DNA from 4 places in the Streptomyces sp. Y7 genome. Region 2 is predicted to be linked to each of the others. Evidence: riboswitches for the same ligand, from Rfam matches in the RefSeq annotation. Region 2 holds a riboswitch; each other region holds the start of a gene.

Region 1 (7,163 bases), on a different contig from region 2:
CTTGACGAGGAGCGCGTTGGCGGCGCCGTCGTCGATGCCGCGGGCCAGGCGCTCGGGGTTGGTGACGAAGAGGTCGTCGCCGACGATCTGGACCTTGTCGCCCAGCTTGTCGGTGAGGACCTTCCAGCCGGCCCAGTCGTCCTCGAACAGCGGGTCCTCGATGGAGACGAGCGGGTAGGCCGCCACGAGCTCCTCGTAGTACTCCGTCATCTCGGCGGCGGAGCGCTCCTTGCCCTCGAAGAGGTACTTGCCGTCCTTGTAGAACTCGGAGGCGGCGACGTCGAGCGCGAGGGCGATCTGCTCGCCGGGCGCGTAGCCGGCTTCCTTGATCGCTTCGAGGATGAGGTCGAGGGCCTCACGGTTGGAGCCGAGGTTCGGGGCGAAGCCGCCCTCGTCGCCGAGGCCGGTGGACAGGCCGCGGCCCTTCAGCACCTTCTTGAGGGTGTGGTAGACCTCGGTGCCCCAGCGCAGCGCCTCGGAGAAGGACTCCGCGCCGATCGGGGCGATCATGAACTCCTGGATGTCGACGTTGGAGTCCGCGTGGGATCCGCCGTTGAGGATGTTCATCATCGGGACGGGCAGCAGGTGCGCGTTCGGGCCACCGAGGTAGCGGAACAGCGGCAGGTCCGACGCCTCGGAGGCGGCGTGCGCGACGGCGAGGGAGACGCCGAGGATGGCGTTGGCGCCGAGGGAGCCCTTGTTGTCGGTGGCGTCCAGGTCGAACATGGCCTGGTCGATCAGGCGCTGCTCGGTGGCGTCGTAGCCGACGAGCTCCGGGCCGATCTGCTCGATGACGGCGAGGACGGCCTTCTCGACACCCTTGCCCTGGTAGCGGTTCGGGTCACCGTCGCGGAGCTCGATGGCCTCGAAGGCGCCCGTGGAGGCGCCGGACGGGACGGCGGCACGACCCGTGCTGCCGTCGTCGAGGCCGACCTCGACCTCGACCGTGGGATTGCCTCGGGAGTCCAGGATTTCCCGGGCTACGACGACGTCGATGGACGGCACGAGCATCTCCTTCTTGGGATGTGACGCGGGTACGCGGTCCGCGGTGGGACTGCGAGACGAGCCTAACCGGCTCCGGGCGTCAGACCAGCGGTCGACCGCCCCGTGGACAGAACCGAGAGTAAATTGTTTCCGAACGGAACAAAAACGTCCGCACACAACCGCACACAAGAAAGAGCCCCGCCCCGGTGCGTACGGGGGAAAACGCACCGAGGCGGGGTGTTCGTGGGGACGGGGGTGGTCCGCACGACGCCCTCACTATGAGGTCCACGGATGTGAGGGCGCTGTGGTTCAGCTGTCGGCCGCGTGTTCGCCGTGGCCGCGCCCTCTTACTTGAGGTGCAGCTGCTGACCCGGGTAGATCAGGTTGGCGTCCTCGACGATGTCCTTGTTCAGCTTGAAGAGCTTCTCCCAGCCGCCCTTGACGTCGTGCTCGGCCGCGATCGAGCTGAGGGTGTCACCCTTGGCGACCTTGTACTCGCCGTCGCCCTTCTTGACCTTCTTGCCGGTCGGGGTGGTGACGGTCTTGGTGCTCTTCTTGGCGGCCGGGCGGTCGGCGGAGCGGGAGGCCGACTGCTGCTCGGAGGAGCGGGTGGTGGACTCGGTGCTCTGCGAGGAGCCGGCGGAGGAGCCGTTGTACGCGGCGCTCGACAGGCCGGTGCCGCAGTTCGGCCAGGCACCCTTGCCCTGGCCCGCGAGGACCTTCTCGCCTATCTCGATCTGCTGGGCCTTGGTGGCCTGGTCGGCGGTGGAGGCGTACGCCGTGCCGCCGTACGCGGCCCAGGTGGAGGCGGAGAACTGCAGACCGCCGTAGTAGCCGTTGCCGGTGTTGATCGACCAGTTGCCGCCGGCCTCGCACTGGGCGACAGCGTCCCACTCGGAGGCGGTGGCGGCCGAGGCGTTGCCGGCGGCCATCAGCGGGGCGGCGACGGCGGCGGCACCGGTGACGCCGACGACGGCGATGGCACGGGCGGCCTTGGACGGACGACGGTGCTTGCCCTTGCTGGAAAACAGCATGGTTGGATCCCCTCACCGACGCCTACGAGGTGAGCTGTCGGGTTCGGGCCGGTTGAGTTGCCCGGCCGCGCACGTTCGCCTCTCGGCTCCCGCTGCGCGGCTTCACCCCGAGCCGGCTCCGGCGGTGCGGCCTCGAAAGGCCTCAACTGCCGGACCCGGCGCAAACCTTGGGTCCCCCGCTCCTGCCTACGGCGCTTGACGCGACGACTGTTCCCGTACGGCCGCCGGCAGGATTCGGCGTGACGGCTGTCGGGGCTCGCACTGGAGGCGAGCGGTCACGACCGTAGACACGCGATTCGCGGATTTACAAAGACGATCAGGGCTTCTGAGATCTATCTCTCACTGCTGATCAATCGGACATTAGCCGCGAAACGTGACGCGAACTGGCCCAGTTTTTCGCCCTGTTCGACCACTATGCGACGGGGACGTCCAGGGTCTGACCGGGGGAGATGTGGTCCGCGTCGGTGCCGATGGCCTTCTTGTTCGCCTGGTACAGCGCGCGCCATCCGCCGTCGAGGTCAAGGGAGTCGGCGATGGAGGCGAGCGTGTCGCCCTCGCGGACCTTGTACGAGGCGTGGCGCCCGGTGGACTTGGTGGTCACCTCGGCGCTGTCACTCTCCTCGGCGCTGGGGCCGCGGTGCCGGCCGGTGCCGGCCGTCGCCTCCTCGACCGCACCCTCGGCCGCGCCGTCGACCGAACCGGTGTCGACGAGGCTCCAGAAGCCCGCATCCTGGGACCAGTTGTCCTCATTGTCCGCATTGGCCGCCTCGGTCGGCGAGCTCTCCGGTGACTGCGAGGCGCTCGCTTCGGGGGACGCATCGGACGTCGAGGGCTTCTCGGACTTACCGGACGAAGAGGGCGAGGAAGAGGACTTCCCGGGCGATTCGGACGAAGCATCCGGGGTGCCGCTCGCCGACTCCGAAGGATCACCGGAGGGCGTCGACGACTCGGAGGCGCCACTGGAGTCGGAAGAGTCGGACTCCGACGACGAATCCGATGAATTCGACGAGTTGGACGAATCGAGCAATCCGGAGGATCCGGACACTGCGGAGGGCGAGTCGTCCTCCACCCCGGTGTCGAGGTCGACCGATCCGGACTTCTTGGTGAGGCCGTTGAGCACCGCGCAGGTACCCCAGGGCCTGGTCCCCTGGTCCGCGAGGATCTCCTGGGCCACGGCTATCTGCTGCGAGCGGCTGGCCAGGTCGGGGCTGGAGGCGTAGTCGAGACCGCCGTACCGCTCCCAGTCGTCCTGGGTCAACTGGAGGCCGCCGTAGTGCCCGTCGCCGTTGTCGGCGCTCCACGAGCCTCCGCTCTCGCATTCGGCGACCTTGTCCCACACGGTGCCGTCGGCGGCGCTCGCGCCGGTGGCGCCGAGGAGCGGGATGGCGATCGCGGACCCGGTGACTCCGGCCGCGACGAGGAGAGCCGGAGCCTGACGGGGGCGACGGTGACGACCGTTCCCGGAGAGCATGCGGGGACCTTTCGCGAGGCAGCACTGAACACGGCGCGTAAACCTCTGCGCCTTGTTGATCCGTGAACGTATAGGCAGACGATCACTTGTCACAAGTTAATGCCGCGTAGATCACGTGAAGATCACAGACATGAGCGCGTGTCACGTTTACGGAGGCGGACGTACTCACCCAACAGGGGTGAACTCCACCGGAAGCGTGCGCAGTCCGCGCATGATGAGCCCGCCGCGCCACCTCAACTCCTGCGGCTCCACAGCGAGTCGGAGATCCGGGAGGCGGGTGAGAAGGGTGGCGAGGGCGGTCTGGCCCTCCAGACGGGCGAGCGGGGCGCCGAGGCAGTAGTGGATGCCGTGGCCGTAGCCGAGGTGCTGGTTGTCGCGACGGCCGAGGTCGAGGACGTCGGGGTCGGCGAACCGCTCCGGGTCACGGTCGGCGGCGGCCAGGACGACCAGGACGGGGTCGCCGGCCGCGATGTCCTGCCCGCCGACGGTGAGCGGCTCGGTGGCGAAACGCCAGGTGGCGAGTTCGACCGGGCCGTCGTAGCGCAGGAGTTCCTCGACGCCGGTCTCCAGGAGAGCGGTGTCGTGGGCGGCCAGGGAGGTCTGGAGGCGGGCGCGCTGTTCGGGGTGGGTGAGCAGGGCGAGGGTGCCGTTGCCGATGAGGTTCACGGTCGTCTCGAAGCCGGCGAACAGCAGGATGAAGGCCATGGCCGCGGCCTCGTTCTCGGTGAGGTGCTCACCGTGGTCGGAGGCGCGGATGAGACCGGAGATGAGGTCCTCGCCCGGGTCGGGGGTGGCCGGAAGTGCCTCTCGCTTGCGGTGGATGAGGTCGGCCAGATAACCGCGCATCTTCTTCACGGACCGTGCGACGCCGCCTCTGGGGCCGCCCTGGTGCCGGATCATCATGCCCGCCCAGTCCCGGAAGTCGTCCTGGTCCTCGCGCGGAACGCCGAGCAGGTCGCAGATCGCGTAGATGGGCAGGGGGAAGGCGAACTCATGGATGAGGTCGGCGCTCCCCTCCGCCGCGAAACGGTCGATGAGCTGATCGGTGAGCTCCTGCACCCGTGGCGTGAACTCGGCGACCCTGCGGGGCGTGAAGGCCTTGGAGACGAGCCGGCGAAGCCTCGTGTGGTCCGGCGGGTCGATGTTGAGCAGATGCGTCATCAACTCGGCCTTGCGCTCCCCCGGGATACCCGTCTTGCCCTTGGCGTGCGCGGGCTCGTCGTGGTGAGCGGGGTTCTTGGAGAGCCGGTTGTCGGCGAGCGTCTGCTTGGCGTCGGCGTACCGGGTGACCAGCCAGGCCTCCACCCCGCTGGGCAGCCGGGTCCGGTGAACGGGGGCGTGTTCACGGAGCCAGGCGTAGGCGGGGTAGGGATCCGTCGCGAACTCCCAGGTGAAGAGTTCCGGGGCCTCGGTGAGGGGGGTCGGGGGGTGGGGCTGGTTGGTCACTCCTTGACGGTATCCGGAGGGGGAGAGGGGTGCGGAGACGGTCTCCGGATGGAGGCACGGCTCCGGCCTTCATGTGGCTGCCTTCATGTGGCTGCCGGCGCTACGAGGACACCCCTTCCGCCACCCGTACCGCGTCCCGGTACGCCCTGGCCGCGACCCGCAGAGCCGCCTCCGGGTCCACCCCGGCCGCCTCCGCGCGGACCGCCATCGCGAGCAACTCGTACCCGATGCCCTCACCGGTCGGCAGCGGAACGTCCAGGTCCGCCGTGCGGACCCGGGACGCCAGCTTCGCCGCGAGGGCCAGGCCCGGCTGGCCCAGGGGGATGCCCTCCGTCACCGACTCCCGGCGCTTCTCCTGCGCCTTCGTGCGCAGCCAGTGCTCCTTGACCTCTTCCGGGGTCGTCGCCGTCTCGTCGCCGAAGACATGGGGGTGGCGGTGGATGAGCTTGGTGACGATGCCGCCGGCCACGTCGTCGATGGAGAAGGGGGACTCCGGGTCCTCCTCGGCGATGCGGGAGTGGAAGACCACCTGGAGCAGGACGTCGCCCAGTTCCTCGCGCAGTTCGTCGCGGTCGCCGTCCTCGATCGCCTCGACGAGCTCGTAGGCCTCCTCGATGCCGTACTTCGCCAGGCCCTTGTGGGTCTGCTGGGAGGACCACGGGCACTCGACGCGGATGCGGTCCATGACCTGGACGAGGTCGAGGAGGCGGGCGCCGGGGAGGTCGTAGGAGGCGGGGAGCAGTTCCAGTTCCGGCATCGCGACGCGGCCCGTGCCGGCCAGGCGGGCGAGGCCGTCGGTGAGCGCGGGCTCGCCCTCGCCGGTCGCCACGACCACGGCCGTGCGGCCGCCGGCGCACGCGTCGATCAGTTCCTCGGCGGTCGGAGCGGCCTCGTCGACCGGTATCCCGGCCTCGCGCAGATACGGCAGCTGCGGGTGGGCGCCGTCCGCGCACAGCACGCGGTCGGCGGAGCGCAGCGCCTGCCACGCGGGCCAGGACAGCAGGCCGGGGGCGACGCGGTGGCTGGTGGTGAGCAGGACGATGCGGCCGGGGGCAGTGGCTTCGGGACTGGTTGCGTTCACGATCCGAACGTAACCCAAGCGACCCACAAGTCCCCGAGTTATCCACAGGCCGGGCGGCCGCTGCGGCGTTGTCCACAGACCGTGGAGCCGGGCTGCCCCTTCCCGCGGCGGGCGGGGCCGCGCCGCCCGGCCGGTCGGTCGGTCGGTCGGGTGGCCACCTCGGCTGCCTTCACATGACACGGCTTACGCAGCTGCCGTCACAGGCAGGGGCCCTGCGGCTGCCGTCACACGCAGGGCCTCTGCGGCTGCCGTCACACGCAGGGCCTCCGCGGGGTGCCGTCACAGGCAGGGCCTCCGCGGGCTGCCGTCACAGACAGGGCCCCGCGGCTGCCGTCACAGACGGGCCTCCGCGGGCTGCCGTCACACGGTGCGCTCGGGACGGCTGCCGTCACACGGTGCGCTCGGGACGGCTGCCGTCACACGGTGCGCCCGGGACGGCTGCCGTCACATCGCGCGCCCGCCACGGGGCTGCCGCACGTCGCGCGCCCGCCATGGGGCTGCCGCACAGCACGCGCCCGCCCGCCCGGGGCTGCCGTCACATCGCGGGCTGTGCCCCCGCCGCCGTCACCTCGCGCACCCACGGCGTCTTCGCGTCGGCGCGGCTGCTCTTCTGGACGTCCCAGGTGCCGTAGCGCGGGTTGACGTCGATGTCGAGCTGCTTGGAGGCGGCGGCCAGGGCGTTCCAGAAGGCCGGCTTGCCGGTGTCGGTGCCGAGGACGGTGGCGAGCTTCTGGGCCTCCAGCTGGAGGCGGAGGTTCTCGTCGAGTCGCTGCGGCGGGATGCCGTACTGCTGGAGCCAGGCGGTCTCCAGGGCCTTGGCGCCGCCGACCTGGCCCTCCAGGTCGGCGCGCATCTGCTGGATCTCCTTGCGGGTGACGCTCACCCCGGCGTCCTTGGCGGCCTTGTGCAGCACCTCGTCCAGGACCATGTTGTGCAGGACGTCGCGCGGGAGCGTGCCCGACTTCGCGATGACCTGCGCGTACGCGGCCTCGTCCGGTACGGCGTCGCGCTGGGCCGTGCGGACCTCGCTCACCCTGTTCTCCAGCTGCGACACGGTGATCCGCTCGTCGCCGACGACGGCCGCCGCGCCGGGGTGCGCGTCGTTTCCGCAGGCGGTGAGCAGAGGTGCCGCGACGATCGCGGCGGA
Region 2 (7,163 bases):
GGGCTCGGGGTCCGGCGCGCGCGGGGAGAAGAAGGCGAAGGCCGCGGCGGCCGAGCTGCCCGAAGCGTTGGTGCCGGCCTTCGAGGCGCTGCGGGCCTGGCGCGCCGAGCAGGCTCGGGAGCAGGGGGTCCCGGCGTATGTGATCTTCCACGACGCGACGCTGCGGGAGATCGTGACCGTGTGGCCCGGGTCGGTACGGGAGCTCGGGAGCGTCAGCGGGGTCGGCGAGAAGAAGCTGGCCACGTACGGCGAGGGAGTCATCGAGGTGCTGGTCTCGGCGCGGGGTGAGTCCGGAGCCGGTTCAGGGCCGGTGGACGCGGCTCCCGCGGCAGGTCACGGGATGGACGACTGGCCCGAGATGGAGAGGGAGCCGGAGCCGGAGGACTGGGCCTAGGGAGGGCCCCGCCGACCCAAGAGCGTCAGCTGTCCGGCACTGCCCGGCGACCTCGGCTGCCGCAGTCCCGACGGCCCGGCACGCCGATCACGTCAGTGCCGTCAGCCCCGGGGCGAACGTGATGAGCAGCGGAAGAAGCGGGACCAGTGTCGCCAGCGTCGTCGTGAGCGCGCGGTCGCGGCGGCCCAGGCGGGGCGGGGGCTGGAGGAGGCGGTCGACGCGCTCGCCCAGCAGCCGGTGGGTGGAAGCGCACGACAGGACGCCTCGGTGCTGGTTGAGCTCGATCAGGGCCAGGGCCGTCGTCAGATGACCGCAGCGACGGGACGCGGTGTCGTCGGCGGCCAGTTCGACCAGGCGGTGGGTCTGGTCGCAGAAGTGGGCGAACAACGGGATGCGGGGGAATCCGGTGGCGAGCGCGGTGGACAGGTGCAGCAGCCAGTCGTGGTGGGCGCGGGCATGGCCGCGTTCGTGGGTGAGGACCGCGTCGAGCTGGTGGTCGGTCAGGCGGTGCAGGGCACCGGTGGTGACGATCAGCTGGGCCGGACTGCCGGGCATCCACCAGGCGTCCGGGTACTCGTCCTCCAGCACCAGCAGCGGGCCGCGCGCAGAACCCAGGCCCGCGGGCAGGTCGGGGGCGCGTTCTCGCAGGTGGGCCCTGGCCACCCCGCGTCGCCGGCGGGCCTCGACGGCCTCGCGGGCCAGCATCGCGGTCGTCCAGGCCGCACCCGAGGCCAGCAGTACGGTGAGCACGGCCGCCCAGACCGGCGCGGCCGAGAGGTCGTACGCCTCCGCCACGGACGGCGGGGCCGGGGCGAAGAGCTGGGTGCGCACCGTGCCGAAGACGGCGGCCGCGCCCAGGGACAGGGCCGTCAGGCAGCACAGCAGGACGGTGGCGACCAGGCACTGCCACACCCAGAGCGCGACCACGGGTTCCCGTTCCGGCCAGGTGGCCCGGGTCAGCGCCCGGGGGACGGGTACGGCGGCCGCCAGGGCGACGATGCTCAACAGGAGCATGCAGACGGTCATGCCTGGGTCTCCGGATCCTGGACAGGAACATGCGGGGGCGGCCGTGCGGGCCGGCGGGCCGCCCACACCGGATACGGCGCGCGTCCCACCGCCAGTCAGTATGACGGTGACGGTCGACGGAGTCAGGGGGAAAGACGCGTCGAATGCGCGGTCGGGGCCGCCGACCGCGCAACCGTCCGGCCCCGGCGCCGCCAGCCTGGCCGAGGACACGAAACGTCCTGCGGCATGGGCGAGTTGGCCGCGCCCTCGACCCTGGCCCCGCTTCCGGCCTCCACGTCACCCCGCCGCGATGCGCCCCGTGACCTCACCCAGTCCCACCCGGACCCCTCCCGGCCCCGGCGCCCAGGCGGACAGCGTCACCACGTCGCCGTCCTCCAGGAACGTCCGCTTGCCGTCGGGGAGTTCGAGCGGGTCGCGGCCGTTCCACGTCAGTTCCAGCAGTGAGCCGCGCTCGCGCTCGGTCGGGCCGCTGATCGTGCCGGAGCCGTACAGGTCGCCGGTGCGCAGCGAGGCGCCGTTCACGGTCATATGGGCGAGTTGCTGGGCGGCCGTCCAGTACATGGTGGAGAAGGGCGGCTCCGAGATCACATGGCCGTTGACGGCCACCGAGACACGCAGGTCGTAGCCGCCGGGTTCGGTCTCGGAGCCGGAGTCGTCCAGGTACGGCAGCAGGGGGTGCGTGCGCTGCGGCGGTGCCACCCGCGCGTCGTCCAGGGCGTCCAGCGGGGTGATCCACGCCGACACCGACGTGGTGAAGGACTTGCCGAGGAAGGGGCCGAGCGGGACGTACTCCCAGGCCTGGATGTCGCGTGCCGACCAGTCGTTGAGCAGGCACAGGCCGAAGACGTGCTCCCGGTAGTCGCCCAGCGCGACCGGCTCGCCCATGCGCGACGGCGTACCGACCACGAAACCGACCTCGGCCTCGATGTCGAGGCGGATCGAGGGGCCGAAGACCGGCGCCGGATCGGTGGGGGCCTTGCGCTGCCCCGACGGGCGCACGACCTCCGTGCCGGACACCACGACCGTGCCGGAGCGGCCGTGGTAGCCGATCGGCAGGTGCTTCCAGTTCGGGGTCAGGGAGTCCGCGGCGTCGGGGCGGAAGATCTGGCCGACGTTCCGGGCGTGGTTCTCGGAGGCGTAGAAGTCGACGTAGTCGGCGACCTGGAAGGGCAGGTGCAGGGTCACCGAGGACAGGGGGTGGAAGAGGTCGCGGATGGCGTCCTGGTGCGCCGGCACCGTCACCCAGGCCGTCAGCGCGCGCCGCACGTCGGACCAGGTGGTGCGGCCGGCGGCGAGGAGCGGGTTCAGGGAGTCCTGTGCGAGCAGCGGGGCGTAGGGCGAACCGAGGGCGTGGGCTGCCCTGCCCGCGTCGAGGACGTGGTCGCCGAGCCGGACGCCGACCCGTCGCGCGGAGTCCGAACCGGGAAGGGAGAAGACGCCGTACGGAAGGTTGTGCGTGCCGAAGGGGTCGCCCTCGGGGAGATCGAAGGGGGGCATGGGGTGCTGCCTCACTCTCATACGCTCCGTATGCCATGTGGTCGGTCGGGCCACACGTTACGGGTGAGCCGCCTGCCTTGGGCAGTGCGAGAACCCGCGTCGCCGGGGCCGGTGAAACAGCAGGTCGTCACCCTCGGCGGGGTATCGCGCGCACGACGTGGCCACGGGGGAGTGAAATCGCGGCGGGCGGACGGCAGTTGCGCGTCCATTAGCAGAAATGGAACCGGAACAGGTGTCAACACATGTGAACACAGCAGCCGTCCGGTTCAGGTCGAGTCGATGGGGCCTCCTGTCCGTATTCTCTGATCATGGCCCCACCCATCGCATATTCACTCATCGCCACTGACCTGGACGGGACGCTGCTCCGAGGTGACGACACGCTCTCGGACCGGACCCTCGACGCGCTCGCGCGGGTGGCGGCGGCCGGTGCCCAGCACCTCGTCGTCACCGGGCGGCCGGCGCCCAGAGTGCGGCCGCTGCTGGACATCCTGGGCAGTACGGGGCTCGCGGTGTGCGGACAGGGCGCGCAGCTGTACGACGCCGGCGCGGATCGTCTGCTGTGGTCCGTGACGCTGGACCGGGAGCTGGCGGAGACCGCGCTCGGCAAGATCGAGGCCGAGGTGGGCCAGGTGTACGCGGCCGTCGACCAGGACGGCGTGGACGGGCTCACGCTCATCGAGCCCGGCTATCTGATGCCGCACCCCACGCTGCCCGCGGTACGCGTCAGGCGCCGTGACGACCTGTGGTGCGAGCCGATCAGCAAGGTGCTGCTGCGCCATCCGACGCTGTCGGACGACGAGTTGGCGGCGACGGCGCGTTCGGTGGTCGGTTCGCTGGCGACGGTCACCATGTCGGGGCCCGGCACCGTCGAACTCCAGCCATGCGGCATCACCAAGGCGACCGGTCTGGCGCTGGCCGCCGAACACCTCGGCCTCGGTCCGCGCGAGACCATCGCGTTCGGGGACATGCCCAACGACATCCCCATGTTCGACTGGGCCGCCCGAGGGGTCGCGATGGCCAACGCGCATCCCGAACTGAAGGCGGTCGCCGACGAGATCACGGAGTCGAACGAGGACGACGGCATCGCCGTCGTCCTCGAGAGACTCTTCGCGGACACCCTGGCACATATCGCCCGGTAAGGGGCTATATGCGCCGATGGGTGGCTCGCGGCTCCTAGTAGGGGCCGTTCACGTTGTCGATCGAGCCGTAGCGGTCGGCCGCGTAGTTGCACGCGGCCACGATGTTCGCCACCGGGTTGTAGGGGTCGTAGACGGTCCCCGGCACGTGGTAGGCCGCGAAGGTGGGGTCGATGACCTGGAGGAGGCCCTTCGACGGGGTGCCGGCCACCGCGTTGGAGTCCCAGTTGTTGATGGCCAGCGGGTTGCCGGACGACTCACGCATGATGTTGCGGTGAATGCCCTCGTACGACCCGGGAATTCCGTTCTGCTCCATGATGTCCAGGGCGTTGCGGATCCAGCCGTCGAGGTTGTCCGGGAACGTCTTCACGGAGGACTGGGTGGCCTGCGCGACGGAGGACTTCTTGACGGGCGCGGCGGCCTTGGAGGCCGTCTTGTCCGACGTGCTGACCTTCTTGGTCGCCCGGACCTTCAGGTCGGTGCCGGGGTGGATCAGCCGGGGGTTGTCGCCGATGGCCTTGCGGTTGTCCTTGTAGAGCTGCTTCCAGCCGCCCTGGGCGTCGTACCGGTCGGCGATGCCGTAGAGGGTGTCGCCCTTCTTGGTGGTGTACGCGACGGACCCGACCTTGGCCGTGGCGGGCTCGGCGGCGCTCGCGGTGGTCGCGCTCAGGAGGGGGAGGGCGAGAGCGGCGGTACCGGTTCCGGCGATGACGGCACGACGGGTGAGCGGGTTGGTGCGGGGGCGGCGGTGCTTGCCTCGGGGCATGGCGCTGTTCCTCTCCGACGCCTGCGAGGTGAGCTGTCGGGTTCGGGCGGGAGATGCCCGGCCGGGCCACCGTGCGGCAGCGCGACTTCACCCCTAGCCGGTCCGGTCCGCCATCAAGGCGTCCGGTCCGGCGGCTTACCTGGGTCCCCCGCTCCTGCCGTGCGTGTGTGAGTTGCGTGGGTGGATGACTCGGGCAGCGGCAGGATTAGGCGTCCGCCCGACGAGCGGGAACGTATGCGAGAGCACATGCCCGGAACAAGTGCCGAGGTCACCTCTCGTGCAGTTTGACCATGGTCTGGTGCGTATGGGGCGCTTGATCCTTTGCGGTTGCCAATCCTCAACTTGCTTTCGCGGCAAGGAGGGAAGGGGGTCTTCCCGGCCGGGTGCGCGACCGGTCCGAGTGACCCAACTCACTGGTATGCGCAAGCATGGCAAATCGGGCAATGGCTCCAACTCGCCTATAAGTGGCTGTCCGTGGAGTCCGTTTTTCCCATGTCGGACCGAAAAGCGCCTCTTCGCCCCCGGGGCGGACGGCCTAGCCAAAAGTCACGAAATGGTCCCGGTCGCCGCTGGTCTCGTAGCGGATCCGCCTCGTCGGTCGTCGGCGTTCCCAGGGCCTCTTCGCGGCAACCCGGGCGCTCGGGTGCCCAGGTCCTCATGCGCTGGGGCGCTGGGGCGCTCGGGTTCTCAGGGGCGGACCAACGGGCTTGCGCGTACCGGGAGTTCCTGCGGGCTCGAAGTGCGCCGAGCGTGCGCCCTCCGGTTCCATCAGTGCGGCCCTCGGATGGCGGGACGGCGGCGAGGCTGTGGAACCTCCCCTGTGGTGCCAGTCGTTGTCATGGCAGTCGTCCGGCGGGTGGACCGTGGCGTCCGGCAGGGGGAAGGGGTCGTGGTGCGTCGTCTCGCGGAAGAGGGGCATACGGATACGCGTGAGCGGGGTTCCGTTCGGCCGGTGCGGCGGGCGGGTCGCGCGTCGCGCGTCGCGACTCGGCATGTCCATGTCGCCGTGGGCCGGGGTGGGGAGGTCCTGGGCCGATCGAGGGAGGCGTGGGCGAGGACGGAAGGGGTACTCCCGGACCCGGTGGCGGTGCCGGTGTCGGCTTCGGCGTCGACCTCGGTTCGGGGTACGGGGCGCTACTTCCCTATAAGTCGATCGATATCCGTCCTTATCAGGTGATCAAAAATATTCCGGCCGTGATCCGATACCGCCCGTGGTGGACGGGTGGGCGGCATCGGTGATCGAAACGCGACCGGATACGCTGACTTGAGTGATGGCAGCGACCTATCGACAAACCGTGTAACCGGCAGTGGACACCAGCAGACAGGAGACCCCTCGTGACCGTCGTCGGGCCGTTCGGGCTGAGCGTGCGGGACCAGGCTCTGGAAGCCGATGTCCAGGCCGGATTGGCGGCTGTCGAGGAGGGATTGCTCGAAGCCACCAAGAGTGAGGTCCCCTTCATCACCGAGGCCGCCCAGCACCTGGTGCGAGCGGGTGGGAAGCGGTTCCGGCCGCTGCTGGTGATGCTCACGTCCCAGTTCGGGGACCCGTACGCGCCGGGGGTCGTCCCGTCGGCCGTCGTGGTCGAGCTCACCCATCTGGCGACGCTGTACCACGACGACGTGATGGACGAGGCGGCGGTACGGCGCGGTGTCGACAGCGCGAACGCCCGCTGGGGCAACTCGGTCGCCGTACTGACCGGCGACTTCCTCTTCGCGCGTGCCTCGCACATCCTCGCCGACCTCGGGCCCGAGGCGGTGCGGGTGCAGGCCGAGGCGTTCGAGCGGCTGGTCACCGGACAGATCCTGGAGACGGCGGGCCCGCAGGACGGGCGCGACCCCGTGGACCACTACCTGGACGTGCTCAGCGGGAAGACCGGGTCGCTCGTGGCCGTGTCGTGCCGGTTCGGGGCGATGATGTCGGGCGCCGACGAGGCGGTGGTCGACGTGCTGACGCAGTACGGCGAGCGGCTGGGTGTCGCCTTCCAGCTGGCGGACGACGTCCTGGACATCGCGAGCGACTCGCACGAGTCCGGCAAGACGCCGGGTACGGATCTGCGCGAGGGCGTTCCGACCCTGACGGTGCTGCGGCTGCGGGAGCGGGCCGCGCGGCTGGGGCTGGCCGAGGACATCGCGCTGTGCGAGCTGCTGGACTCCGACCTGAGCGACGACGCGCGGCTGGCGGAGGCGGTGGCCGGACTCCGTGAGCACCCGGCGCTGGAGCAGGCGCGCCGCGACACGGTGCGGTACGCGGAGGAAGCGCGGGCCGCGCTCGCGCCGCTGCCGGACATGTACGCGAAGGCCGCGCTGATGGAGCTGTGCGACGCCGTGGTGCACCGGGCGGGCT
Region 3 (7,163 bases), on a different contig from region 2:
GACCTCCGGTGACGTCGAGGTGCCCGTCATCGAGTCGGCCGTCGACGAGGAGCTCGCCCGCTTCGCGCAGGAGGGCCCCACCGCCGAGGAGATGGAGCGCGCGCAGGCCCAGCTGGAGCGCGAGTGGCTGGACCGGCTCGGCACCGTCGCGGGCCGCGCCGACGAACTGTGCCGGTACGCCGTCCTGTTCGGCGACCCGCAGCTCGCCTTCACCGCCGTCCAGCGCGTCCTCGACGTCACCGCCGAGGAGGTCAAGGCCGTCGCCCAGGCCCGGCTGCGCCCCGACAACCGCGCGGTGCTCGTGTACGAGCCGGTCGCCGACGAGGCCGAGGAACCGGAAGCCGCCGCCGGCGACGGGGCCGCCCCCGCCACCGACCAGAACGAGGAGTCGGCGCAGTGACCGAGCTCGCCAGCATGGAGTTCCACCCGCAGCCCCAGGCGGGCCAGGCCCGGCCCTGGGCGTTCCCGGCGCCCGATCGCGGCATGCTGGACAACGGCCTCACGGTCCTGCGCTGCCACCGCCCCGGCCAGCAGGTCGTCGCCGTCGAGGTGCTCCTGGACACGCCCCTGGACGCCGAGCCGAAGGGCCTCGACGGCATCGCCACGATCATGGCGCGCGCCCTGTCCGAGGGCACCGACAAGCACACCGCCGAGGAGTTCGCCGCCGAGCTGGAGCGCTGCGGCGCCACGCTCGACGCCTACGCCGACCACCCCGGCGTCCGGGTCAGCCTGGAGGTGCCCGCCTCCCGGCTGTCCAAGGCGCTCGGCCTGCTCGCCGACGCCCTCAGGGCGCCCGCGTTCGAGGACAGCGAGGTCGAGCGCCTGGTGAACAACCGGCTCGACGAGATCCCGCACGAGCTGGCCAACCCCTCGCGCCGGGCCGCCAAGGAGCTCTCCAAGGAGCTGTTCCCGGCGACCGCGCGCATGTCCCGCCCGCGCCAGGGCACCGAGGAGACCGTCGCCGGCATCGACGCGGCGTCCGTACGCGCCTTCTACGAGCGGCACGTACGCCCCGCCACCTCCACCGTCGTGGTCGTCGGCGACCTCACCGGCGTCGACCTCGACGCCCTGCTCGGCGACACCCTGGGCGCCTGGACCGGCTCCCCGGGCGAGGCGCGCGCGGTCCCGCCGGTCATCGCGGACGACACCGGACGCGTCGTCATCGTCGACCGTCCCGGCGCGGTCCAGACGCAGCTGCTGATCGGCCGTGTCGGCCCGGACCGGCACGACCGCGTGTGGCCCGCGCAGGTGCTCGGCACCTACTGCCTCGGCGGCACCCTCACCTCCCGGCTGGACAAGGTCCTGCGTGAGGAGAAGGGCTACACCTACGGCGTGCGGGCCTTCGGCCAGGTCCTGCGCTCCGCCCCGGACGGCACGGGCGCGGCGATGCTCGCCATCAGCGGCTCCGTCGACACCCCGAACACCGGTCCGGCCCTCGACGACCTCTGGAAGGTCCTGCGCGGGGTCGCCGCCGAGGGGCTCACCGACGCCGAGCGGGACTTCGCCGTGCAGAACCTCGTCGGGGTGGCGCCGCTGAAGTACGAGACCGCCGCCTCCGTGGCGAACACGCTGGCCGACCAGGTCGAGCAGCACCTGCCCGACGACTACCAGGCGACGCTGTACCAGCAGCTGGCCGCGACCGGCACGGTCGAGGCCACCGCGGCGGCCGTGAGCGCCTTCCCGGTGGACCGTCTGGTCACGATCCTCGTCGGCGACGCGGCCGAGATCCGGGAGCCCGTCGAGGCCCTCGGCATCGGTGAAGTGACCGTCGTGGCAGCCGAGTAGAGGACGAGCTCGCGCCGTCCGGCGCCACGCGCGTGCAGGGGCCCTGGTGACCCAAGAGTCACCAGGGCCCCTTTATGCCCGAATTGAGGGAGAGGTTGCCTGTCTGGCCTGTGGGATGCGCTACAAAAGCCGCGATCCGTTTGGGGATTGAAAGATGCCGCGTTTAGCGTCTTCCGGGCTGTCCGTCAGGCAGTGCGCCGCGCCCGCGGCACCGGACAGTCATCGCCGAGTCCCCGTACGGCGCGAGCCAGGGGAGCCGGGGACCCACCCGTAGTCCCTGGGGTGAATCGGACGCCCGCGCGAGTCGCGAGGGGGTCCGTAGGAGACCTTCCTGCTCCGAACCCGTCAGCTAACCCGGTAGGCGAGAGGGAAGGAAAGGACCAGCCACTTCATGGCGTTCACCTGCGCCACGGGGAAGAACCGCCCCACCGGGAAGCACCGTAGGCCCGGCCGGTTCGAGCGCACCACCGCCCGCGCGGCCGGAGTCGCCGCGCTCACCGCCACCGGAGTCGTCGGCACCCTGGCCGCCCCGGCGCTGGCCGCCGAGCCCGCCGCCGAGCAGACCGGCCTCATCCCGGTCGTCACCGTCGAGAACTCGATCGTGGACCAGATCGACGCCCAGGCGATCGCCCAGGAACGGGCCGCCGCCGAGGCCGCCGCCGCGAAGAAGGCCGCTCAGGAGGCCGCGCGCGAGAAGGCGGCCGCGCAGGCCGAGGCGAAGCGCGAGGCCAAGGAGCGCGCCGCCCGCGAGGCCGAGCGCAAGCGCCTGCTGTCGTACGTCGCCCCGATCGCCGGCTCGTACGTCTCCACCGGCTACAAGACCGGCGGTGCCGTCTGGTCCTCCGGCAGCCACACCGGCGTCGACTTCCACGCCGCGAGCGGCACGTCCGTGCACGCCGTCGGTGCCGGCACCGTCGTCGAGGCCGGCTGGGGCGGGTCGTACGGCAACAACGTCGTGATCAAGATGAACGACGGCACGTACACGCAGTACGGCCACCTGTCGTCCATCGGCGTCTCGGTGGGCCAGTCCGTCACCCCGGGCCAGCAGATAGGCCTCTCCGGCGCCACCGGCAACGTCACCGGGCCGCATCTGCACTTCGAGGCCCGCACCACGGCGGAGTACGGCTCCGACATCGACCCCGTGGCCTATCTGCGCGGGCACGGCGTGAACGTCTGACGCTGCCCCCCGCGCGTCCCTTCGAAGCCCCGGCTCCCCGAGCCGGGGCTTTCGATGTTTTCGACCCCCCGCTGACCAAAAAATATGCATGGATTTCGGCTCCCCGTCGGAAATTCCGGCCGGTTGCAATAGAGTCCTCGGGAACACGTCATTGGTCGACGTTTCACGGGGATTAAGGCGGAGGTCGGGCATGCGTATTCCGGCGCACTCGGTGTGCACGGCGATCCGGGACGACATCGTCGCCGGTGTCTACGAGCGTGGCGGCCGGCTCACCGAGGAACTGCTCGCCCGCCGCTACGGCGTCTCCCGCGTCCCCGTGCGGGAGGCCCTGCGCACCCTGGAGGCGGAGGGCTTCGTGGTGACCCGGCGTCACGCGGGCGCGTGCGTCGCCGAACCGACCGAGCAGGAGGCCGCCGACCTGCTGGAGATGCGCGGCCTGCTGGAGCCCCTCGGCGCCTCCCGGGCCGCCCAGCGGCGCACCGAGGCCCATCTGAAGGTCCTGCGCGGCCTGGTCAGGCTGGGGCAGGAGCGGGCCAGGCGGGGAAACAGCGACGACCTGCGCTCCCTGGGCGGCTGGTTCCACGAGACGCTCGCCCAGTCCACCGGCAGTCCGGCCCTGACCTCGATCCTGGCTCAGCTGCGCCACAAGATCGCCTGGATGTACGCCGTGGAAGCGCCGGTCGATCCCGTGGAGTCCTGGGCCGAGCACGGCGCGATCGTGGACGCGGTGGCGCGCGGCGACGGCGAACGCGCCCGCGCGATCACGGCGCTGCACACCGAGCGCTCCCTCTCCGCGCACCGCCTGCGGTTCGCCGCGGGCGGCGAGCGCGCGGACCGTGTGAGGAATTCGCAACATCCCGTAAACATGCCGAGCCTGCGGCATTAACACGCGCGCCGTATACAAAGAGAAGGTATTCGGCGGGGAGGAATTTCCGCTGCCCTTTTCGGATTCACGACCGGTCGCGCCGTGAATTCCGTCGGCGCCTGCCCGAAACAGCGAGGCGGCGCCCGCTGAAACAGTAAAGCCGCGCCCGCCGGAAAGGCGGACGCGGCTTCACCGTTCGCTACGGAGGCCCGTTCAGGTCGTTCAGACCGTCTCGGGCAGTTCCTCGAGTCCCTCGGAGACCAGCTTGGCCAGACGGTCGAGGGCGGCGTCCGCACCCTCGGCGTCGGAGGCGAGGACGATCTCCTCGCCGCCCTGGGCGCCCAGGCCCAGGACCGCCAGCATGGAGGCCGCGTTGACGGGGTTGCCGTCAGCCTTGGCGATCGTCACCGGGACGCCTGCGGCCGTGGCGGCTCGGACGAAGATGGAGGCGGGGCGGGCGTGGAGGCCCTCGGCCCAGCCGACGTTGACGCGGCGCTCAGCCATGTGATGCTGCCCTTCGGTTCTCAGGGTTGTCTAGACCAGTTTCCCACACTCGTGAAGCACGCCGGAACGGGACGGCTGTCCCTCCCGAAGTGACCGTGGGGTCGCGGCCTCGACCCCACGTGACGTCCCGAACAGACTGCCTCGCGCCGTTGTCGTACGCGAGCCGTAATCTGGGCCCCATGCAGAGCGCCTCGGACAGGCACGAGTACCCCGCCCACTGGGAAGCCGACGTGGTGCTGCGCGACGGCGGCACCGCGCGCATCCGCCCCATCACCGTTGATGACGCCGAGCGCCTGGTCAGCTTCTACGAGCAGGTGTCGGACGAGTCGAAGTACTACCGCTTCTTCGCGCCCTACCCGCGACTGTCCGCGAAGGACGTCCACCGCTTCACGCACCACGACTTTGTGGACCGGGTGGGACTCGCGGCCACGGTGGGCGGCGAGTTCATCGCCACCGTACGCTACGACCGGATCGGCGCTGACGGAATGCCCGCGTCCGCACCGGCCGACGAGGCCGAGGTCGCCTTCCTCGTCCAGGACGCCCACCAGGGGCGCGGCGTCGCCTCCGCCCTCCTGGAGCACATCGCCGCGGTCGCCCGCGAGCGCGACATCCGCCGGTTCGCCGCCGAGGTGCTGCCGGCCAACAGCAAGATGATCAAGGTGTTCACGGACGCCGGGTACACGCAGAAGCGCAGCTTCGAGGACGGCGTGGTGCGCCTGGAGTTCGACCTGGAGCCGACCGACCGCTCGCTCGCCGTGCAGTACGCGCGCGAGCAGCGCGCCGAGGCCAGGTCCGTGCGCCGGCTGCTGACGCCCGGCTCCGTCGCCGTCATCGGCACCGGCCGCACCCCCGGCGGCGTCGGCCGCGGCGTCCTCGGCAACATCAGGGACGCCGGCTTCACGGGACGGCTGTACGCCGTGAACAAGGCGTTCCCGGAGGACCTCAAGGAGGTCGACGGAGTTCCCGCGCACCGCTCCGTGCGCGACATCGACGAGCAGGTCGACCTCGCGGTGGTCGCCGTGCCGGCCGAGTACGTCCCCGACGTGGTCACCGAGTGCGGCGAGCACGGCGTGCAGGGCCTGGTCGTGCTCTCCGCCGGCTACGCCGAGAGCGGGCCCGACGGACGCGAGCGCCAGCGCGAACTCGTCCGGCACGCGCGCACGTACGGCATGCGCATCATCGGCCCGAACGCCTTCGGGATCATCAACACCGCCGACGACGTACGGCTGAACGCCTCCTTGGCCCCCGAGATGCCGAGGCCGGGCCGCATCGGCCTCTTCGCGCAGTCCGGCGCCATCGGGATCGCCCTGCTGTCCCGGCTGCACCGGCGCGGCGGCGGAGTCACCGGCGTCACCGGCATCTCCACCTTCGTGTCGTCCGGCAACCGGGCCGACGTCTCCGGCAACGACGTCCTGCAGTACTGGTACGACGACCCGGACACCGACGTCGTCCTCATGTACCTGGAGTCCATCGGCAACCCGCGCAAGTTCACCCGCCTCGCCCGGCGCACCGCGGCCGCGAAGCCGCTGGTCGTGGTGCAGGGCGCGCGGCACGGGGGAGCGGCGCCGCAGGGCCACACCGTGCGGGTCACCCGGCTCCCGCACACCACCGTCTCCGCGCTGCTGCGGCAGGCAGGCGTGATCCGGGTCGACACCATCACCGAGCTGGTGGACGCGGGACTGCTGCTCGCGCGCCAGCCCCTGCCGACCGGACCGCGGGTGGCGATCCTCGGGAACTCCGAGTCGCTGGGCCTGCTGACGTACGACGCCTGTCTGTCCGAGGGCCTGCGGCCGCTGCCGCCGCTGGACCTGACCACCGCCGCGTCGGCCGCCGACTTCCACCAGGCGCTCTCCCGCGCGCTCGCCGACGACACCTGCGACGCGGTCGTCGTCACCGCGATACCGGCGATCGGGGACGCGACCACCGGGGACGCCGAGCTGGCGCAGGCCCTGAGCTCGGCCGCCGAGCGGGTGCCGGGCAAGCCCGTCCTGGTGGTGCACGTGGAGCTCGGAGGGCTCGCGGAGGCCCTGTCCGCCGCGGCGAGCACCGCGCCCCGGGCCGGTACGACGGCGCCCCGCACCGCGGGCCGCGACCACCCCTTCCGCCCGCTGGACTTCCCGGCCGAACCGCTGCCCGAACCGTCGGACACCACCGAGAACGCCCCCCGCCTCATCCCCGCCTACCCGGCCGCCGAACGCGCGGTCCGCGCTCTGGGCGAGGCCGTCAAGTACGCCCAGTGGCGCCGCGAGGCCGCCGAGCCCGGCAAGGTGCCCGAGTACGAGGACATCGACGAGAAGGGCGCCGCCCGGCTGATCGACGGCCTCCTCGCGCGCGGACAGGGACTCACGCTCGGCGCCGACGAGACCTGCGACCTGCTCGGCAAGTACGGCATCGAGGTGCACCGCGCCCTGCACGCCCCCACCCCCGACGCGGCCGTCGACGCCGCCCGCACCCTCGGCTACCCGGTCGCCCTCAAGGCCACCGCCCCGCACCTGCGGCACCGCGCCGACCTCGGCGGCGTACGGCTCGACCTCGCGGACGAGGAACAACTGCGGCGGGCGTACACCGAGTTGACCGAGCTGTTCGGCAGACCGGAGGAGCTCAGGCCGGTCGTGCAGACCATGGCGCCGCGCGGCGTCGACACCGTCGTACGGGCCGTGATCGACCCGGCGGCCGGCGCCGTGCTGTCCTTCGGGCTCGCCGGAGCCGCCTCCCAGCTGCTCGGCGACATGGCGCACCGGCTGATCCCGGTGACCGATCGCGACGCCACCTCCATCGTCCGGTCGATCCGGACGGCACCGCTCCTCTTCGGCTGGCGCGGCTCGACGCCCG
Region 4 (7,163 bases), on a different contig from region 2:
CACCCGGCAGCGGTGCCCTCCCCTCCGCCGCGGACCGGCACTGGCTGGCGCTGGCGTGCGAGCTGGCGGAGCTGTGTCCGCCGTCGGAGACGGCCTTCAGCGTCGGCGCGGTGGTCGTCGCGGCCGACGGGACCGAGCTGGCCCGCGGGCACTCGCGGGAGAGCGGCGATCGGGTGGTGCACGCGGAGGAGGCGGCACTGGCGAAGATCGCGGCCGGGGATCCGAGGCTCGCCTCCGCCACGGTGTACAGCAGCCTGGAGCCGTGCACGCACCGCTCGTCCCGCCCCGTGCCCTGCGCCCGGCTGATCCTCGAAGCGGGGGTCCGCCGGGTGGTGACGGCCTGGCGGGAGCCGGACACGTTCGTGACGGGGGCCGACGGCAGCGGAATGCTCGCGGCGCGGGGCGTGGACGTCCTGGTCCTGCCGGAGTACGCGGAGCGGGCCAAGGCACCCAACGCGCACCTCCTGCCCTGAGCGCCAGGTGTGACGTGGCCCGCACTGGTGACCGAAAAGTCCTGTTCAGGGCAGTGTGCCGGAAAGTCGTGTGCTGAGCGTCCCGCGGATGGCGTACTATTGGTTTCACCGACGCGGGGTGGAGCAGCTCGGTAGCTCGCTGGGCTCATAACCCAGAGGTCGCAGGTTCAAATCCTGTCCCCGCTACTGAAGGCTCAGGGCCGGAACTCATCAGTTCCGGCCCTGAGTGTTTTCCCGGTCGGCTCTCACCGCTCGCTCCCCGCCTCCGCTTCGGCAACCCTGGTGGGGTGGAGGAAGGGCGGATCTCATACGTGCGCCGGTTCGTCCGGTCGCTCCCCGCCCTGCTGATCGCGATGGGTGCCGTGTACGACCACGTCACGCCCACCGACTTCACCGGTGCTCCCTTCTTCACCGCCGCGCCCCTGGTCGCCGCCCCTCTCTACTCGCTGCGCGGCACGGTGCTCACCGGCGTCGTGGCCGTCACCGTGCTGCTCGTGCTCCGCGGCCTGCACGGCGGCCTGCCCAAGGCGGAGGTGATCACCGAGTTGGTCACCACCGTGGTCGTCTCCGTGCTCGCCGTCCTCATCCATCTCCTCGTCCGCCGCAGCGACGAGCGCCTCGCCTCCGTCCGTGAGATCGCCGAGGCCGCCCAGCGGGCCGTCCTGCCGGAGCCCGCCGAGCGGATCGGCGGCTTCGAGATCGCCGCGCGCTACGAGGCGGCGCAGGAGGGCGCCTCCATCGGCGGGGACCTGTACGCGGTGCAGGACAGTCCGCACGGCGTCCGGCTGATCGTCGGGGACGTGCGCGGCAAGGGCATGAGCGCGGTCGGCGCGGTCGCCGTCGTGATCGGCGCCTTCAGGGAGGCCGCGGAGCAGGAGGCCACGCTGGAGGCGGTCGCGCAGCGGCTGGAGCGGGCCCTGGCGCGCGAGCGCACCCGGCGCGAAGGGATCGAGGCCCGCGAGGGGTTCACCACCGCCGTACTCGCCGAACTCCCGCACGGCGAGGCGATCGTGCGCCTCGTCAACCGCGGGCATCCGTCACCGCTGCTGCTGTACGCCGACGGGACCGTACGGCCGCTGCCCGCCACCGAACCCGCCCTGCCGCTCGGCATGGGCGAACTGGGCGCCTGGCCCGACCGGGCCGACGAGGCCGCCTTCCCGGGCGGGGCCACGCTGCTGCTGTACACCGACGGACTGTCCGAGGCACGGGACGAGGGCGGGCGGTTCTACGACCCCGAGACGGGTCTCGCGGGACGCGCCAACGCGCTGCGCGAACCCGGTGCCCTGCTTGGTGTGCTTTCGGTGGAGGTGAGACGGCACTCCGGTGGAGGAATGGCGGACGACATGGCGCTCATGGCCGTACGCCGGCCCTGATCGTCGTCACCGGGGGTGATCGGACGACCCCCCTCCGCATAACAACTGACACACCGTCAATACCTATGTGGTCTCTGAGGTTTGGCCAACTCGCCCGATTTAGGCCACTCGTGACCCGTAAGTCCAGGCGGAAATCGTTAATGATCAAGAGGAACAGCTTGGAATCCGCACCCCGCGTCTATTAACGTTCGATAACGCAGCGCGGTCGTCCCAGCCGTCACAAGAGTCGGCTCCGTGCGCACGCGCCGAGTCCCGCAAGGGAGCCGGGGAACCACCACCCTGGGGTGAATCGCGCGGATATCGCCGGGAAGTCACGGTTGATATACGCGCGTAGGAGACCTTCCTGCTCCGAACCCGTCAGCTAACCCGGTAGGCGAGAAGGAAGGAAAGGAGTACGCCCACGTGGCGTCCAACCGGCCTGCTCCGCAAGCCCCGTTCGTGCCGAGTCAGCGCAGCACGGAAACCTTCGGCTACGACCGCAACCGCACCGACGAGGGCCCGTTCGAGGAGTGGAACCCCACCGCGGATTCCCTTCGTCCCGTTCGTGGCAGGCACCGCGTCTCCAAGCAGCGTGGCGGGGGACTCGCCCGCAGCTCCACCGTTCTCGGCGTAGGCGTCATAGCCGCCGTCGGCGCGGGCGGCATGGCCAGCGCGAACAGCGGCAAGCCGCCGGTCGCCATCACCATGCCCGACCTGCCGCTGATCTCCGACGACTCCTCCGAGCCCGCCGAGGACACGGCCACCGCCCTCAGCACGATGGGCGAGACGACCGAGCAGACCGCGCAGGGCACCTCGGACGCCGGTGAGGCGCTGCGCAGCCGGATCATCGCGCAGGCCGAGCTCCAGCAGGACCAGATCGACAGCAAGGCCGCCGCGGCCGCCGTCGCCGCCGCCGAGAAGGAGGCCGCCGAAGCGGCCGCCAAGGCGGAGACCGAGGCCAAGGCCAAGGCCGCCGCCGCGAAGGCCGCCGCCGAGGAGGAGGCCCGCAAGAAGGCCGAGGCCGAGCGCCTCGCCGAGCTGGCCAAGCAGTACACGCTGCCGACCTCCTCGTACACGATCACCTCGACGTTCGGCCAGGCCGGCGCCTACTGGTCCTCCGGGTACCACACCGGCCTCGACTTCGCCGCCCCCACCGGGACGCTGATCAAGGCGATCCACTCCGGCACGGTCACCTTCGCCGGCTGGGACGGCTCCTACGGCTACAAGACCGAGATCACCCTCGACGACGGCACCGAGCTCTGGTTCGCGCACCAGTCCTCGATCAGCGTCAGCGTGGGCCAGAAGGTCAACACCGGCGACGTCATCGGCCGCGTGGGTGCCACCGGCAACGTGACCGGCGCCCACCTGCACCTCGAGGTGCACCCCGACGGCAGCACCAACGGCATCGACCCGATGGCCTGGCTCCAGGGCAAGGGCCTCACCCCCTGACCCACCCCGAAACGGGTATCCACTTCTGATCCCCGGCGGTCCTGGCGACGACCCCCCGACGTCAGGGCTGCCGGTTTTCGGCATGTCCGCGGAGCCGGTCAACGCTTCCCGTGCGCCGGCCCGGTCACGTCCGGTACGGGTTGTACGCGGGGTACGGCGCCGTCGGGCCGTACCCGGGCCCGTCGACCTGGCCGTAGGACTGCCAGTAGACCGGCGCCGGCGCCGGGTATGCGTACCCGTACCCGTACCCGTGCCCGTGCCCGTATCCGTGCTCGTGTGCCTGCCGGGCCTGTGCTGAGGCCGCGTGTTCCAGGGCCGGGCGGGCGAACTCCCGGCGGTGCCACAGGGCCTGCAGGAGCTCCTGTTCCCGTACGACGAAGTCCGCGCCGGCCTTCCCGAGGCGTCCCCGGTGCCGCAGGAACGCCAGCGACGTGGCGTAGGCCTCGTATTGCGCGACCGTCCGCGCCGCCGCCCGTCCGCCGCGCCGACGCGCGTACTGCCGGGCCACCCGGCGGTCCCGCATCGAGCCCAGCGCGAACGGCTCGCCCGGCGACAGCCACCCGGCCATGACATAGGCGGGCAGTTCCTCACGCACGGTCCGCAGCTCGCGCTGGCGGGTCCAGATCACCAGCCAGGTCAGCAGCCCGAACGCGGGCACCATGAGGGTCGCGTACACGGCGAAGAAGCCGTACTCGCCGAAGGTGGAGGAGCCGTTCCACAGGGCGTGCATGCCCATCGCGAGCAGCAGGCCGAGGAACGGGAGCAGGACCCGGCGCACATGCTGGCGCTCGCCCGACAGCGCGGCGATTCCGAAGCCGATGCCGGTCAGCACGGTGAAGAGCGGGTGCGCGAAGGGCGACATGATGACGCGGACGAAGAAGGTCGCCGCCGTGACGGAGGCGATGCCGCTGTCGCCGGAGAGCTGGTCGGTACCGAAGGCGGTGCCGAGGTAGAGGATGTTCTCGGTGAACGCGAAGCCGGTGGCGGTGACCCCGGCTATCACCACGCCGTCGACGATGCCGGTGAAGTCCCGGCGGCGGAAGAGGAAGACCAGCAGCACGGCCGCGGCCTTCGCCAACTCCTCCACCACGGGCGCTATGACGGTCGCTCCCAGGGTGTCCGCGTGCGAGGGATCCGCCGTCGCGGTCGCTATCCATCTGGTCGCGAAGCTGTTCGCGACGATCGCTATCAGCGCCGCGGCGCAGGCACCCCAGGCGAAGGAGAACAGCAGATTGCGCCAAGGGCCCGGCTCGACCCGGTCCAGCCAGCGGAAGGACGCCACCAGCAGCGGCACGGGCAGCACGGCGAGCCCGAGTCCGACCAGGAACCCCTCGGTCCCGGTCTGCTCGCGCACCAGCGCGAGGATCACCAGCCCGGAGAGCGCGAGGAGGGTGCTGAGCGCGCCGTAGCGCACCCACCGCCGCTGCCACCAGTGCGCGTGCCGCAGTGCGCCGCCGGTGGGACCGGTGGGGTGCGTCGGGTACGGGGGACAGGTGGCCACGGCATTGACCCTAACGAGGCAGAGGCGCCGCCCGCAGCAGCGCGAGGGGGGCTCGGGCGCCGGTGAGGGGTTGCTGTCGATGCTGCTGTCGATGTCCTCGGCGGACGGTCGTCGGTGCTGTTGTTCCCGCTGCTCCTACCGCTGTACGCGGCGGAAGAGCAGGTCGTTCACCACATGACCCTTGTCCAGTCCCTGGCCCTCGAAACGGGTCAGCGGCCGGAACTCGGGACGGGGCGCGAAACCGCCGTCGGCGACGGTGTTCTCGAAGTCGGGATGCGCCGCCAGAACTTCGAGCATCTGTTCGGCGTACGGTTCCCAGTCGGTGGCGCAGTGCACCAGCGCGCAGGGCCGCAGCCGGGTCGCGGCGAGGTCGAGGAACTCGGGCTGGATGAGCCGCCGCTTGTGGTGCCGCTTCTTCGGCCACGGGTCCGGGAAGTAGACGCGCAGTCCGTCGAGCGCGTCCGGCTCCAGCATCTCCCGCAACAGGATGATGGCGTCGCCGTTGCCCACCCGGATGTTGCCGAGACCGTGGTGGTCGGCGAGGTTGAGGAGGTTTCCCTGCCCCGGGGTGTGGACGTCGACGGCGAGGATGTTGGTGCCGGGGTCGCCGGCGGCCATCTGCGCGGTCGCCTCGCCCATGCCGAAGCCGATCTCCAGGACGACGGGGTTGTCGTTCCCGAACAGCTCGGCCAGGTCGACCACCTGCTGCCCGTCGATGTCCAGGCCCCACTTGGGCCACAGCCGCTGCAGCGCGTCCGCCTGCCCCGCGGTCACCCTGCTGCGCCGCGGCTGGAAGCTGCGGATCCGCCGCTCGAAGTGCGACCCGGCGGGATCGGCCCTGGGCCCGTCCGGGAAACGGGGCTCACCCTTGGCCCGGGTGTGCCGGACGGAGATCCCGGGGACATGGCGCAGCCCGTCCCCACCGGTCTCGGGCTGGGTGGGGGCGGCGGGCCGGGGGGCTTCGGAGGCGTTGAGGGAGTCAGACACAGTGGGGCCGATTTTACGGGGAGCGGGACGGGGAGACCCACGGCCGCTCCCCGACCGCATCCGCGCGGGTCCGCGCCCCCGGGCGGCGCGGGCTGCCGGCTCACACGGAGCCCAGCACCGCCAACGCCCTGCGCGCCACCTCCCGGCCGATCGGCAGGGACGCCGTCGCCGCGGGGCTCGGAGCGTTCAGCACGTGCACGGCCCGGGCGCCCTCGCGGATCAGGAAGTCGTCCACCAGTGATCCGTCCCGGAGCACCGCCTGCGCCCGCACGCCCGCCGCCGAGGGCACCAGATCGTCCGACGTGACCGCCGGCAGCAATCTGCGCACCGCCACCGTGAACGCCCCCTTGGACACCGACCGCCGCAGCTCCCCGGCGCCGTACCGCCAGTGCCGCCGCGCCATCCGCCATGCCCCGGGCCAGGCCAGCGTCGTCCCGACCTCTCCCGGTCGTACGACACCCCAGCCGTAGCCCTCGCGGGCCAGCGCCGGCACCGCGTTCGGGCCGATGTGCACACCGCCGTCGATCCCGCGTGTGAGGTGCACCCCGAGGAACGGGAACGCCGGATCCGGCACCGGATACACCAGTCCCCGCACCAGCTCGGGGCGCGCCAGGGAGTAGTACTCGCCCCGGAACGGCACGATCCGCACCTCCGGCTCGTCCCCGGTCATCCGGGCCACCTCGTCGCAGTACAGCCCGGCGCAGTTCACCAGGACCCGCCCGCGCACCACGTCCCCGGCCGTCGTCCGTACCGCGACCCCCAGGTCCGCCCGCCGGTCGACGCGCTCGACCTGTGCGCCGTAGCGGATCTCCGCCCCGGAGCCCTCGGCGAGCTGCCGGGCGACCCCGACGAAGTCGCACACGCCCGTCGTGCCGACGTGTATGGCGGCCAGCCCGCGCACCTCCGGTTCGTACTCCTCGATCTGCGCCGCCCGCAGCTCCCGTACCGGAATGCCGTTCTCCCGGCCGCGCTGGACCAGGGCGTGCAGCCGCGGCAGCTCCTCGCGCTCGGTCGCGACGATCAGCTTGCCGGTGACGGCGTGCGCGATGCCGTACTCCGCGCAGAACTTGACCATCTCGGCGGCGCCCCGCACCGCGTACCGCGCCTTGAGGGATCCCGGCCGGTAGTAGATCCCGCTGTGGATGACCCCGCTGTTGCGTCCCGTCTGGTGGCGGGCCGGTCCCGGCTCCTTCTCCAGCACGGTCACCCGGGTGCCCGGCGCAGCGCGCGTGATCGCGTACGCCGTGGCCAGCCCGACGATGCCACCGCCGACCACGAGCACGTCACAGTCGTAAGCGATCGCCCGCACCTGCCCCACCTCCCGGTTTCGATAATGCCTTGCGCCACTGACAGCGCGGTCAAACCATCGGAACGCCGCGCTCCGCACGAGGTGCCGTCCGG

What was found. A riboswitch is a leader RNA that binds a small molecule or an ion and turns the genes downstream of it on or off. The one in region 2 is predicted to bind cyclic di-AMP.
Region 1: another riboswitch for cyclic di-AMP. It lies ahead of ACGFW6_RS24990 (transglycosylase family protein); the one in region 2 lies ahead of ACGFW6_RS22345 (LysM peptidoglycan-binding domain-containing protein).
Region 3: another riboswitch for cyclic di-AMP. It lies ahead of ACGFW6_RS44600 (M23 family metallopeptidase); the one in region 2 lies ahead of ACGFW6_RS22345 (LysM peptidoglycan-binding domain-containing protein).
Region 4: another riboswitch for cyclic di-AMP. It lies ahead of ACGFW6_RS36720 (M23 family metallopeptidase); the one in region 2 lies ahead of ACGFW6_RS22345 (LysM peptidoglycan-binding domain-containing protein).

The regions. Positions count from the first base shown of each region.
Region 1 is NZ_JBIDDQ010000010.1:103,961-111,123, forward strand. It holds gene eno (phosphopyruvate hydratase) at 1-1,011, opposite strand, end outside; gene ACGFW6_RS24990 (transglycosylase family protein) at 1,332-2,018, opposite strand; cyclic di-AMP (ydaO/yuaA leader) riboswitch at 2,023-2,222, opposite strand; gene ACGFW6_RS24995 (transglycosylase family protein) at 2,431-3,489, opposite strand; gene ACGFW6_RS25000 (cytochrome P450) at 3,655-4,935, opposite strand; gene ACGFW6_RS25005 (nucleoside triphosphate pyrophosphohydrolase) at 5,036-6,016, opposite strand; gene ACGFW6_RS25010 (SurA N-terminal domain-containing protein) at 6,552-7,163, opposite strand, start outside.
Region 2 is NZ_JBIDDQ010000008.1:214,058-221,220, reverse strand. It holds gene recQ (DNA helicase RecQ) at 1-394, shown strand, start outside; gene ACGFW6_RS22360 (M56 family metallopeptidase) at 482-1,420, opposite strand; gene fahA (fumarylacetoacetase) at 1,697-2,917, opposite strand; gene ACGFW6_RS22350 (HAD family hydrolase) at 3,226-4,056, shown strand; gene ACGFW6_RS22345 (LysM peptidoglycan-binding domain-containing protein) at 4,091-4,819, opposite strand; cyclic di-AMP (ydaO/yuaA leader) riboswitch at 4,825-5,006, opposite strand; gene ACGFW6_RS22340 (polyprenyl synthetase family protein) at 6,155-7,163, shown strand, end outside.
Region 3 is NZ_JBIDDQ010000047.1:27,413-34,575, forward strand. It holds gene ACGFW6_RS44590 (M16 family metallopeptidase) at 1-400, shown strand, start outside; gene ACGFW6_RS44595 (M16 family metallopeptidase) at 397-1,785, shown strand; cyclic di-AMP (ydaO/yuaA leader) riboswitch at 1,999-2,164, shown strand; gene ACGFW6_RS44600 (M23 family metallopeptidase) at 2,177-2,962, shown strand; gene ACGFW6_RS44605 (GntR family transcriptional regulator) at 3,153-3,848, shown strand; gene ACGFW6_RS44610 (HPr family phosphocarrier protein) at 4,050-4,331, opposite strand; gene ACGFW6_RS44615 (GNAT family N-acetyltransferase) at 4,511-7,163, shown strand, end outside.
Region 4 is NZ_JBIDDQ010000024.1:101,388-108,550, forward strand. It holds gene ACGFW6_RS36705 (dihydrofolate reductase family protein) at 1-473, shown strand, start outside; tRNA gene ACGFW6_RS36710 (tRNA-Met) at 586-659, shown strand; gene ACGFW6_RS36715 (PP2C family protein-serine/threonine phosphatase) at 785-1,846, shown strand; cyclic di-AMP (ydaO/yuaA leader) riboswitch at 2,080-2,237, shown strand; gene ACGFW6_RS36720 (M23 family metallopeptidase) at 2,249-3,274, shown strand; gene ACGFW6_RS36725 (PrsW family intramembrane metalloprotease) at 3,399-4,775, opposite strand; gene trmB (tRNA (guanosine(46)-N7)-methyltransferase TrmB) at 4,911-5,762, opposite strand; gene lhgO (L-2-hydroxyglutarate oxidase) at 5,863-7,071, opposite strand.